DNA from 4 places in the Hydrogenoanaerobacterium sp. genome. Region 1 is predicted to be linked to each of the others. Evidence: predicted binding sites of a transcription regulator. Region 1 holds the regulator's gene; each other region holds the start of a gene.
What was found. Region 1 encodes HrcA, which represses chaperone genes, less so after heat shock. Its sites were predicted from a motif close to TGTTAGCACTCNNNNNNNNNGAGTGCTAACA; they were not measured.
Positions count from the first base shown of each region.

Region 2: clpB (ATP-dependent chaperone ClpB) is a predicted target of HrcA. The motif match lies at 950-980, and genes of this name have one in related genera.
Region 3: groES (co-chaperone GroES) is a predicted target of HrcA. The motif match lies at 674-704, and genes of this name have one in related genera.
Region 4: htpG (molecular chaperone HtpG) is a predicted target of HrcA. The motif match lies at 1,031-1,061, and genes of this name have one in related genera.

Region 1 is NZ_DALZQO010000025.1:47,123-49,329, reverse strand. Features, by position in the region: gene hrcA (heat-inducible transcriptional repressor HrcA) at 474-1,505, shown strand; gene grpE (nucleotide exchange factor GrpE) at 1,582-2,127, shown strand.
Region 2 is NZ_DALZQO010000018.1:56,909-59,115, forward strand. Features, by position in the region: gene RTV33_RS11230 (ABC transporter permease subunit) at 1-203, shown strand, start outside; gene RTV33_RS11235 (hypothetical protein) at 224-424, shown strand; gene RTV33_RS11240 (DUF2500 family protein) at 478-801, opposite strand; gene clpB (ATP-dependent chaperone ClpB) at 1,020-2,207, shown strand, end outside.
Region 3 is NZ_DALZQO010000018.1:42,757-44,963, forward strand. Features, by position in the region: gene RTV33_RS11165 (trimeric intracellular cation channel family protein) at 1-384, opposite strand, end outside; gene groES (co-chaperone GroES) at 747-1,031, shown strand; gene groL (chaperonin GroEL) at 1,082-2,207, shown strand, end outside.
Region 4 is NZ_DALZQO010000009.1:94,728-96,934, forward strand. Features, by position in the region: gene RTV33_RS07500 (ATP-binding domain-containing protein) at 1-861, shown strand, start outside; gene htpG (molecular chaperone HtpG) at 1,085-2,207, shown strand, end outside.

The DNA.
Region 1 (2,207 bases):
ACATTGCACCCTGTATGGAGACAATGGGACAATATAAAAAGGTTTGGGGAAGTTTGAAACACTTTTCCTCAAAAAGGGTTTCATTTAACACCTCGCACGAAAGTGCGAGACTGCTTATTTCGTAACCTAAAACATTTTTCTTGGTACACTTCTTTTGTTGTTTGACAAAAGAAGTGTACTCGTCGCCGTAGCGGCGAAACTTTTATGAATAAATTAGTAGAATAAAAGTTAATAAACTCTGTTCTAAAATTAGCTGAGTTCTATAACGTAGATTTAAATTATCTCTGTGGAATCAGCAATGAAAAAAGAAATTATCCGTTAAAATAAAAATTAGTTAGCAGTCAAACGAATGACTGCTATTTTTTTGTAAATAATTTATGAAGTCGCTTGACAAAAACAAAAATCCGTGTAGAATAATACTTGTTAGCACTCGAAAGACAAGAGTGCTAAATCCAAAAAAGAGGTGATAAGCTGTGGAGATTGACAAAAGAAAATTGAAGATACTTGCAGCTATCGTCGAAAACTACATTCGCACCGGCGAACCCATCGGCAGCAAGACATTGGCACAGATGCTGGAGTTTCAGGTGTCCCCCGCCACCATCCGCAACGAGATGTCTGCGTTGTTCGATTTGGGGCTGCTCGAACAGCCGCACACATCGGCAGGCAGAATTCCGTCGCATCTTGGCTACAGGATGTACATCAACCAGCTGATGCACTGCAAGCCGTTGACGGAGGACGAACGCGACGAAATTGACGCGCTGTTCAACGTGAGGGACCCCGACCCCGACCGTCTGTTGGAGGATGCTGCAAACGTGCTGGCGCATTATACCAACTGTGCGACAATTTCTACCACCATTACGCCCAAGCATGTCACTGTACGCCGCATTGAGGTGGTGCCTATCGACCGCCGAACGGTGGTAATGCTGGTGGTTGCATCAAACGGTGTGATTAAAAACAAGGTGGCACGCGTAGACTATAACTTAAACCGAGAAATCATCGAGTTCTTTAATAAGTTTGCAAACGACCGCTTCGGGGGACGCTCGATGGACGAAATTTCGACCATGTACGTCAGCTCGGTTGCAGTTGCACTCGGTGAATACTCCCGCGTGTTTACCCCGCTGCTTGCCGGCCTTTACGAGCTTTGCAAGGCGATCAACGACGGACAGTACTTTGCAAGCGGTGAAACCAATCTGCTTGGCTACAAGGAATTCGATGCGGTGGCGCACGACTTGCTCACCACCATCTCCGACCGCGAGAAGATTACCGATATCCTCCCCTTCCAAAAAGAGGGCGTGCAGATTTCAATCGGTAAAGAAAACCCGCTGTCTGAGCTCACCGATTCTTCGGTGATTGTTGCGACCTACAAAATTGGCAAAGACAGCTGCGGTGCTATCGGCGTGGTTGGTCCGGTTCGGCTGGACTATCAAAGGCTAATCCCACATCTGGAATACTTTGCGAAGACGTTAGGAAAACTGTTATCAGATACCCTTGAAAACGAGGAGTAACAGGACATATAAAACCTGCGGGGATTCCCGCTTAATATCAAAAGCAGCAAACCGCTGCTGAGAGGAGACAGAGAGAGTGTCTGCAAAAAAAGCAAAAGAGTCTGCACCGCAGGCAGAAGAGGCTAAGGTGGAGGATGTAGCCACCGAAGAAACCGCTGCACAACCTGCTGTAGAACAGGAAATCAGCGAGGCGGATCTGCTGAAAAAACAGATGGAAGAGCTCAACGACAAATTGATGCGAACCCTTGCCGAGTACGATAATTACCGCAAACGTTCGCAGAAAGAGCGCCTTGAGATTTACCCCGAGGCAGTTGCCCAAACCGTATCGAAATTTTTACCGGTGCTCGATAATTTTGATCGGGCAATGGAAAGCGAATGTGAGGATTCGGAGTTTAAAAAAGGCGTGGATATGATTTTTACCTCGTTTAAAGAGTGCCTGAAAGCGCTGAACGTGGAGGAGATTGAAGCCGAGGGAAAAGAATTTGACCCCAACCTGCACAATGCGGTGATGCACCTTGAGGATGAAAACCTTGGTGAAAATACCATTGCGGCAGTATTCCAAAAGGGCTATAAAATGGGTGACAAGGTGCTGCGCCATGCCATGGTGCAGGTAGCCAACTAACACAGGCCTATACAATTAAAATAAAAACACCGGCGGGGAATCCCGCGTAAAAAACATAGGCGCACAGCGCCAATTTATTG
Region 2 (2,207 bases), on a different contig from region 1:
CAGCTTGTACCATCGGCGGTGTTTCCACCAACGGTGGTGTAGGTAGAGTATCGGGTATTCTTATTGGTGTACTGGTGTTTGAGCTGCTCAAGATCTCCCTGCAGTTCATGGGCGTGGAGACATCCTACACCTACATTGTACAGGGTCTCGTTATTATCATCGCTGTTGCGCTTGACCTGAGAAAATACCTGGCGAAGAAATAATACAGGAGGGCGGAGCGGTAATGCAAGAGAACACACCAAAGCCCGAAGAACAGGAGGACGGCGGTAGAGCAACGTCTGGGCCGGAGTTCAAAAACGCCAAAGAGCGGTTTTATGACAAAATTCCTGTTTCGGTACAAACTCTAGACATTATCATTAAGCTGCTGATTGCAGTAGTGGTTGTGACTGTGGTTCTGGGCATAGTAGCCGGAAGAACCGCCTGACTGTAGAAGAAAAGCCGTACCCTTTTTAGAAAGGGTACGGCTTTTTACATGATTTAGCGATAAATTCTTGGATTATCATCTTCAAACTCAACAAAAACATCTTTTTTAAAGGTTAATTTGCCTTGCGCACCGATTTGAGCGGAATCAAAAAAAGAGCGGTTGACAATCAAGGGAAGGCTTTTGTTCAACACTTGAAAGGTTACCACATAATCGGTAGGCAACGAATCATCATCGTTTCCGCGCGGCTTATGGGGCACTGCTTGTTTGGCCGATACCTTAGCCTGCACAACCTGTTCTTTTCCGTCCCGCTTGCGTAAAAGCAGTACCACCACAGCTGCGACACCGCAAAGTATCAAAACCCACATAAAAGGCTGCATGATATTACATCTCCATTCCGAGCACAATAATATTACCATTCTAACATGTTTTATTTTAACATGTATAGTGTTTTTATAGAAATGCTTTGTTTTTTAAAAATTATTTACAATTTATACTTGTTTTTTCAGTATTTTTAAATTATTATAATATTAGCACTCGGATGCATAGAGTGCTAAATGCTTTAAATTTTGTATTTTAAATAAAGAGGAGTGATCGCATGAATGCTCAAAAGTTTACGCAAAAATCGCTGGAGGCGCTGCAAAACGCCCAGAATCTGGCCATTGAAAACCAAAACATGCAAATTGAACAGGAGCATCTCATCTATGCACTTGTAGAGCAGGAGAGCGGCTTAATTGCGCAGCTGCTTAAAAAAATGAATGTGGATGCGCAGGATTTTGCACAGTCGGTCAAAACCGAAATCAATAAGTTGCCAAGCGTTACCGGCTCGGGGCGCAAGAGCGGCGAAATCTACATTTCGGGTGAGGTGGACGCAGCCCTTGTCGCAGCCGAAAAAACAGCCGACAAAATGAAAGACGAGTTTGTCTCGGTGGAGCATATTTTTCTAGCAGTGCTGGAAAAACCAAACAACGCAATGCACCGCGTGTTTAACGCATATGCTCTGGATAAAAACAAATTTTTGACGGCATTGCAGACGGTGCGGGGAAACACCAGGGTAACCAGCGATTCCCCCGAGGCCACCTACGACGTGCTTGCCAAATACGGGCAGGATCTCGTTGAGCTTGCCAAAAACCATAAGCTGGATCCTGTCATCGGGCGTGACAGCGAAATTCGTAACGTCATTCGCATTCTTTCGCGCAAAACCAAAAACAACCCCGTGCTGATTGGTGAGCCGGGCGTTGGCAAAACTGCAATTGCCGAAGGGTTGGCGCTACGTATAGTACGCGGTGACGTGCCAAGTTCGCTAAAAGACCGCAAAATATTCTCGCTCGATATGGGTGCGCTGATTGCAGGTGCCAAATTTCGCGGTGAGTTTGAAGAGCGCCTGAAGGCAGTGTTGGGTGAAATTAAAAAGAGCGAGGGCAAAATTATTCTGTTTATCGATGAGCTGCACACCATTGTGGGTGCGGGAAAAACCGACGGCGCAATGGATGCGGGCAATATCTTAAAGCCAATGCTTGCGCGCGGTGAACTGCACTGCATTGGTGCAACCACGCTCAACGAATACCGCCAGTACATCGAAAAAGACGCTGCACTGGAACGCCGTTTTCAGCCTGTTCTTGTAGCCGAGCCCACGGTTGAGGATACCATCTCGATTTTGCGTGGGTTAAAAGAACGCTATGAGGTGTTTCATGGTGTCAAAATCCAGGATCAGGCGCTGATTGCCGCGGCGACACTTTCCAACCGATACATCTCCGACCGTTTTCTTCCCGATAAGGCGATTGAC
Region 3 (2,207 bases), on a different contig from region 1:
GCCAACTGCAGTAATCACCGCCACAAACACAAAAGCAAGCAGATTATAATGCGAGGCAATTGCCTTCACGCAGGTATCTACCGTGAATACCGCTAGACCAATTGCGTCCATAATAGTAATGACAAACGACCACTTATAATAGTTTTTTAGAAAGATAACCAATGTCGCAGCGATTAGTATGATAAAGAACGACCGATAGCTTGAAAAAAACACCGGTACTCCACGGCTCATTACCACGTCGCGGGTGATACCGCCGCCCATTGCGGTAATAATGGCAAGCAGGTAAATACCAAACAAATCCATGTTCTTTTGTATTGCCACATATCCGCCCGACATTGCAAAGGCAAATATGCCAATGCTTTCCAGTACTGTTAAAACATCCATTCACTTTTCCATCCTTCAAAAAAACCTACTTCTATTTCATCACATAACCTGCAAAAATGCAATATAATTCGATACACCGCCGTAAACTTTCCAAAAAGGAAGTGCAATCGGAATGAAACCCGATTTCCGTACCTCGTGTAAAAATTGCAGACAAGGTTCGTTTTTTTACAGACAGCGGTTGTTTTTTTGCAGAAACCCCTGAATTGTTTACAGAAATGTAAACAATCTAAGTTTTTTTTGAAAAATTCGATTTACCTATTGCATTTTCCATAAAAATGATTAGAATAGTATTTAGCACTCAGATATAAAGAGTGCTAAATAGTTTGTCTTAAAAATAATTTATATAATTGGAGGAGTAAACAATGACAATTAAACCTCTTGCAGACAGAGTTGTAATCAAAATGGTTGAGGCAGAAGAAACCACCAAGAGCGGTATTATTCTTGCCGGCGCAGCAAAAGAAAAACCACAGGTGGCTGAGGTTATAGCAGTTGGCCCGGGTGGCGTCGTAGACGGCAAAGAAGTAAAAATGTACCTGAAGGCGGGCGACAAGGTTTTGATGAGCAAATACTCCGGCACCGAGGTTAAAGTTGACGGTGTTGAGTACACCATTCTTCGTCAGGACGATATTCTTGCAATTGTAGAGTAGGCAGAACCCCCAAACCAACAACATACTTACATTATTAGGAGGAATTTACAATGGCAAAACAGATTATTTACGGTGAAGAGGCTAGAAAAGCGCTTCAGGCCGGTATTGATAAGCTCTCTGACACTGTGAAAATTACAATTGGCCCCAAAGGACGCAACGTGGTTCTTGATAAAAAATTCGGCGCTCCTCTCATCACCAACGACGGTGTAACCATCGCCAAGGAGATTGAACTTGAGGATGCATTTGAGAACATGGGTGCACAGCTTGTGAAAGAGGTTGCTACCAAAACCAACGATGCTGCCGGTGATGGTACCACAACCGCAACCCTGCTCGCACAGGCTTTGGTTCGCGAGGGCATGAAAAACGTTGCTGCCGGTGCAAACCCTATGGTTATTAAAAAAGGCATGGCAAAAGCAGTTACCGCTGCTGTTGAATCTGTAATTGCAAACTCCAAAATGGTTTCCGGTTCGGAAGACATTGCGAGAGTTGCTACCGTGTCCTGCGGCGATGAGACCATTGGCACCCTGATTAGCGAGGCTATGGACAAGGTTTCTGCCGACGGCGTCATCACCATTGAGGAATCCAAAACTGCCGAAACCTACAGCGAAGTTGTAGAGGGTATGCAGTTTGACCGCGGCTATGTTTCGCCCTACATGGTTACCGATACCGATAAGATGGAAGCGGTCATCGACGACGCTCTCATTCTCATTACAGATAAGAAAATCTCTGCAATTCAGGAGATTCTTCCCCTGCTTGAGCAGATTGTACAGTCCGGCAAAAAACTGGTTATCATCGCTGAGGACATTGAGGGAGAGGCTCTCACCACTCTGCTCGTCAACAGACTGCGCGGCACCTTCACCTGTGTTGCAGTAAAAGCACCCGGCTTTGGCGACAGACGCAAAGAGATGCTTCTTGATATCGCTACGCTGACAGGCGGCCAGGTTATCAGTGAGGAGCTGGGCCTGGAGCTGAAAGAAACCACCATGGATCAGCTTGGCCGTGCCCGTCAGGTTAAGGTTCAGAAAGAGAACACCATCATCGTTGGCGGTGCCGGCGATCAGGGCGAAATCAAAGCACGCGTTGCTCAAATCCGTGCTCAGATCGAGACCACAACCTCTGAGTTTGACAAAGAAAAACTGCAGGAGCGTCTTGCAAAAATGGCTGGCGGCGTAGCTG
Region 4 (2,207 bases), on a different contig from region 1:
CTTCTTTCAGATAAGGCGCTGTTTTACCGTATTGCAGGTGAACTTTCGCTGCCCCAAAATATAGATGAGATACTCGATTTTATGGGTAAAAGCCTATGCGCTCCGACGGTGAGCTATGCCGATGGAATGGCGCTGCTTTACCTGCAGCTGAAGATGGCGGGAGCAAAACCCAGCAGTAACATCAAGCAGGTAGTGATTGATGAAGCGCAGGACTATTATCCCATCCATTACCAGATGCTGTGCCTGATGCTGCCCAATGCACGTTATACCATATTGGGCGATGTTAACCAGACCATAGCCAAACAGGCGAACCTTACACTCTACGAGGAGATTCAGCATATCCTCTGCAAACGCAAAAACACGCTCGCTACCATGAACAAAAGCTTCCGCTGCTCCACCGAAATCAACGCGTTCAGCCGCCGCTTTATCGACAGCGACACGCAGCAGGTAAGTTTTGATCGCCACGAGCAGGAGCCGGAGATTCGCTCGGCACAGGCTGTAAACGAAATGGACGCGCAGCTGCTCACCGACCTTGCTGCATGCACAGAGCAGGGCTTTGGCTCTATGGCAGTTCTCTGCAAAAGCTTCACGCAAGCGCGCGAGCTGTACCACCGTATTTCCTCTCAAACCGATGTTCGTCTGGTGGGTGAAAACACGGGCGAAATCGGTGCAGGTACCTATATCCTGCCCATTTATATGGCGAAAGGGCTAGAGTTTGACGCAGCATTTGTTTATGGTGTAGACCGCGACAGCTATGAGACAGAGGATGACCGGAAGCTGCTTTACGTTGCGAGCACCCGCCCTCTGCACCGCCTATATCTTTACCACACCGGTGAGTTGAGCAAACTGATTGAAGGATAGCTTAAATGGCTTGAGAAAGTGAACCAATAAAATGCTGTAACCAGCATGAGCAGCAGCAAGGGCAGACTAATTCTGCCCTTGCTTTTTTAAATATTTTACGTTCAATTTTAAAGAAACTGTAAATTGAATCATTCTCTCTTGCTTTTTGGAAGGGTTTGTACTATATTATTATTAGCACTCTGGCATATTGAGTGCCAGAAAATACAACAAAGGTGGAATAAAAATGGCTACAAAACAGTTTAAAGCAGAGTCAAAACGTCTGCTCGATTTGATGATTAACTCGATTTACACCCACCGCGAAATTTTTCTGCGTGAGCTTATCTCCAATGCAAGCGATGCGATCGACAAGCTCTATTACAAATCGCTTAGCGACGGCAGCACCGGCCTTTCGCGCGATGATTTTGCCATCAACCTTGCGGTAGACAAGGACACGCGCACCATCACACTTACCGATAACGGCTGCGGTATGGCCCGTGAGGAGCTAGAGCAGAACCTTGGCACCATTGCCAAGAGCGGCTCGCTTGCATTTAAAAAGGAGAACGCCGAGAAAGAAAACAAAGAGGATATCGACATCATCGGCCAATTTGGTGTAGGCTTTTACTCCGCTTTTATGGTGGCAGACTGCGTCAAGGTCATCAGCAAGGTGTTCGGCAGCGACGAAGCCTATTGCTGGGAATCGCACGGTGTTGAGGGCTACACTATTGAGCCTTGTAAAAAAGAGGGGCATGGAACCGATATTATCTTGACGGTAAAAGCAAACACCGAGGAAGAGAACTATGACGAATTCCTCGAGCCTTACCGCTTGCAGCAGATTGTACGCAAATACTCCGACTATATCCGCTACCCCATTAAAATGGAAGTGGAAAAACGCCGTCCCAAGGAGGGCGGAGAGGAACACGAATTTGAAACCTACACCGAGGTGGATACCCTCAACAGCATGGTTCCGCTGTGGAAGAAAACCAAGAGCGAAATTACTGCTGAGGAGTACAACAACTTTTACAAAGAAAAATTTTTTGATTTTGAAGACCCTGCTAAGGTGATTCATAGCAGCACCGAGGGCAGCGCCACCTACAACGCCCTGATGTTCATTCCGGCTCGCGCACCCTACAACTACTACACCCGTGATTATGAAAAGGGCTTGCAGCTGTACGCCAGCGGTGTGCTGATTATGGACAAGTGTGCCGACTTGCTACCCGACTGCTTCAGTTTTGTACGCGGCTTGGTTGACTCGCAGGATTTAAGCCTCAATATTTCGCGTGAGATGCTGCAGCATGACAGACAGCTTAAAATTATTGAGGGCAGGCTGGAAAAGAAGATTAAGAGCGAGCTGCTTGCTATGCTCAGTG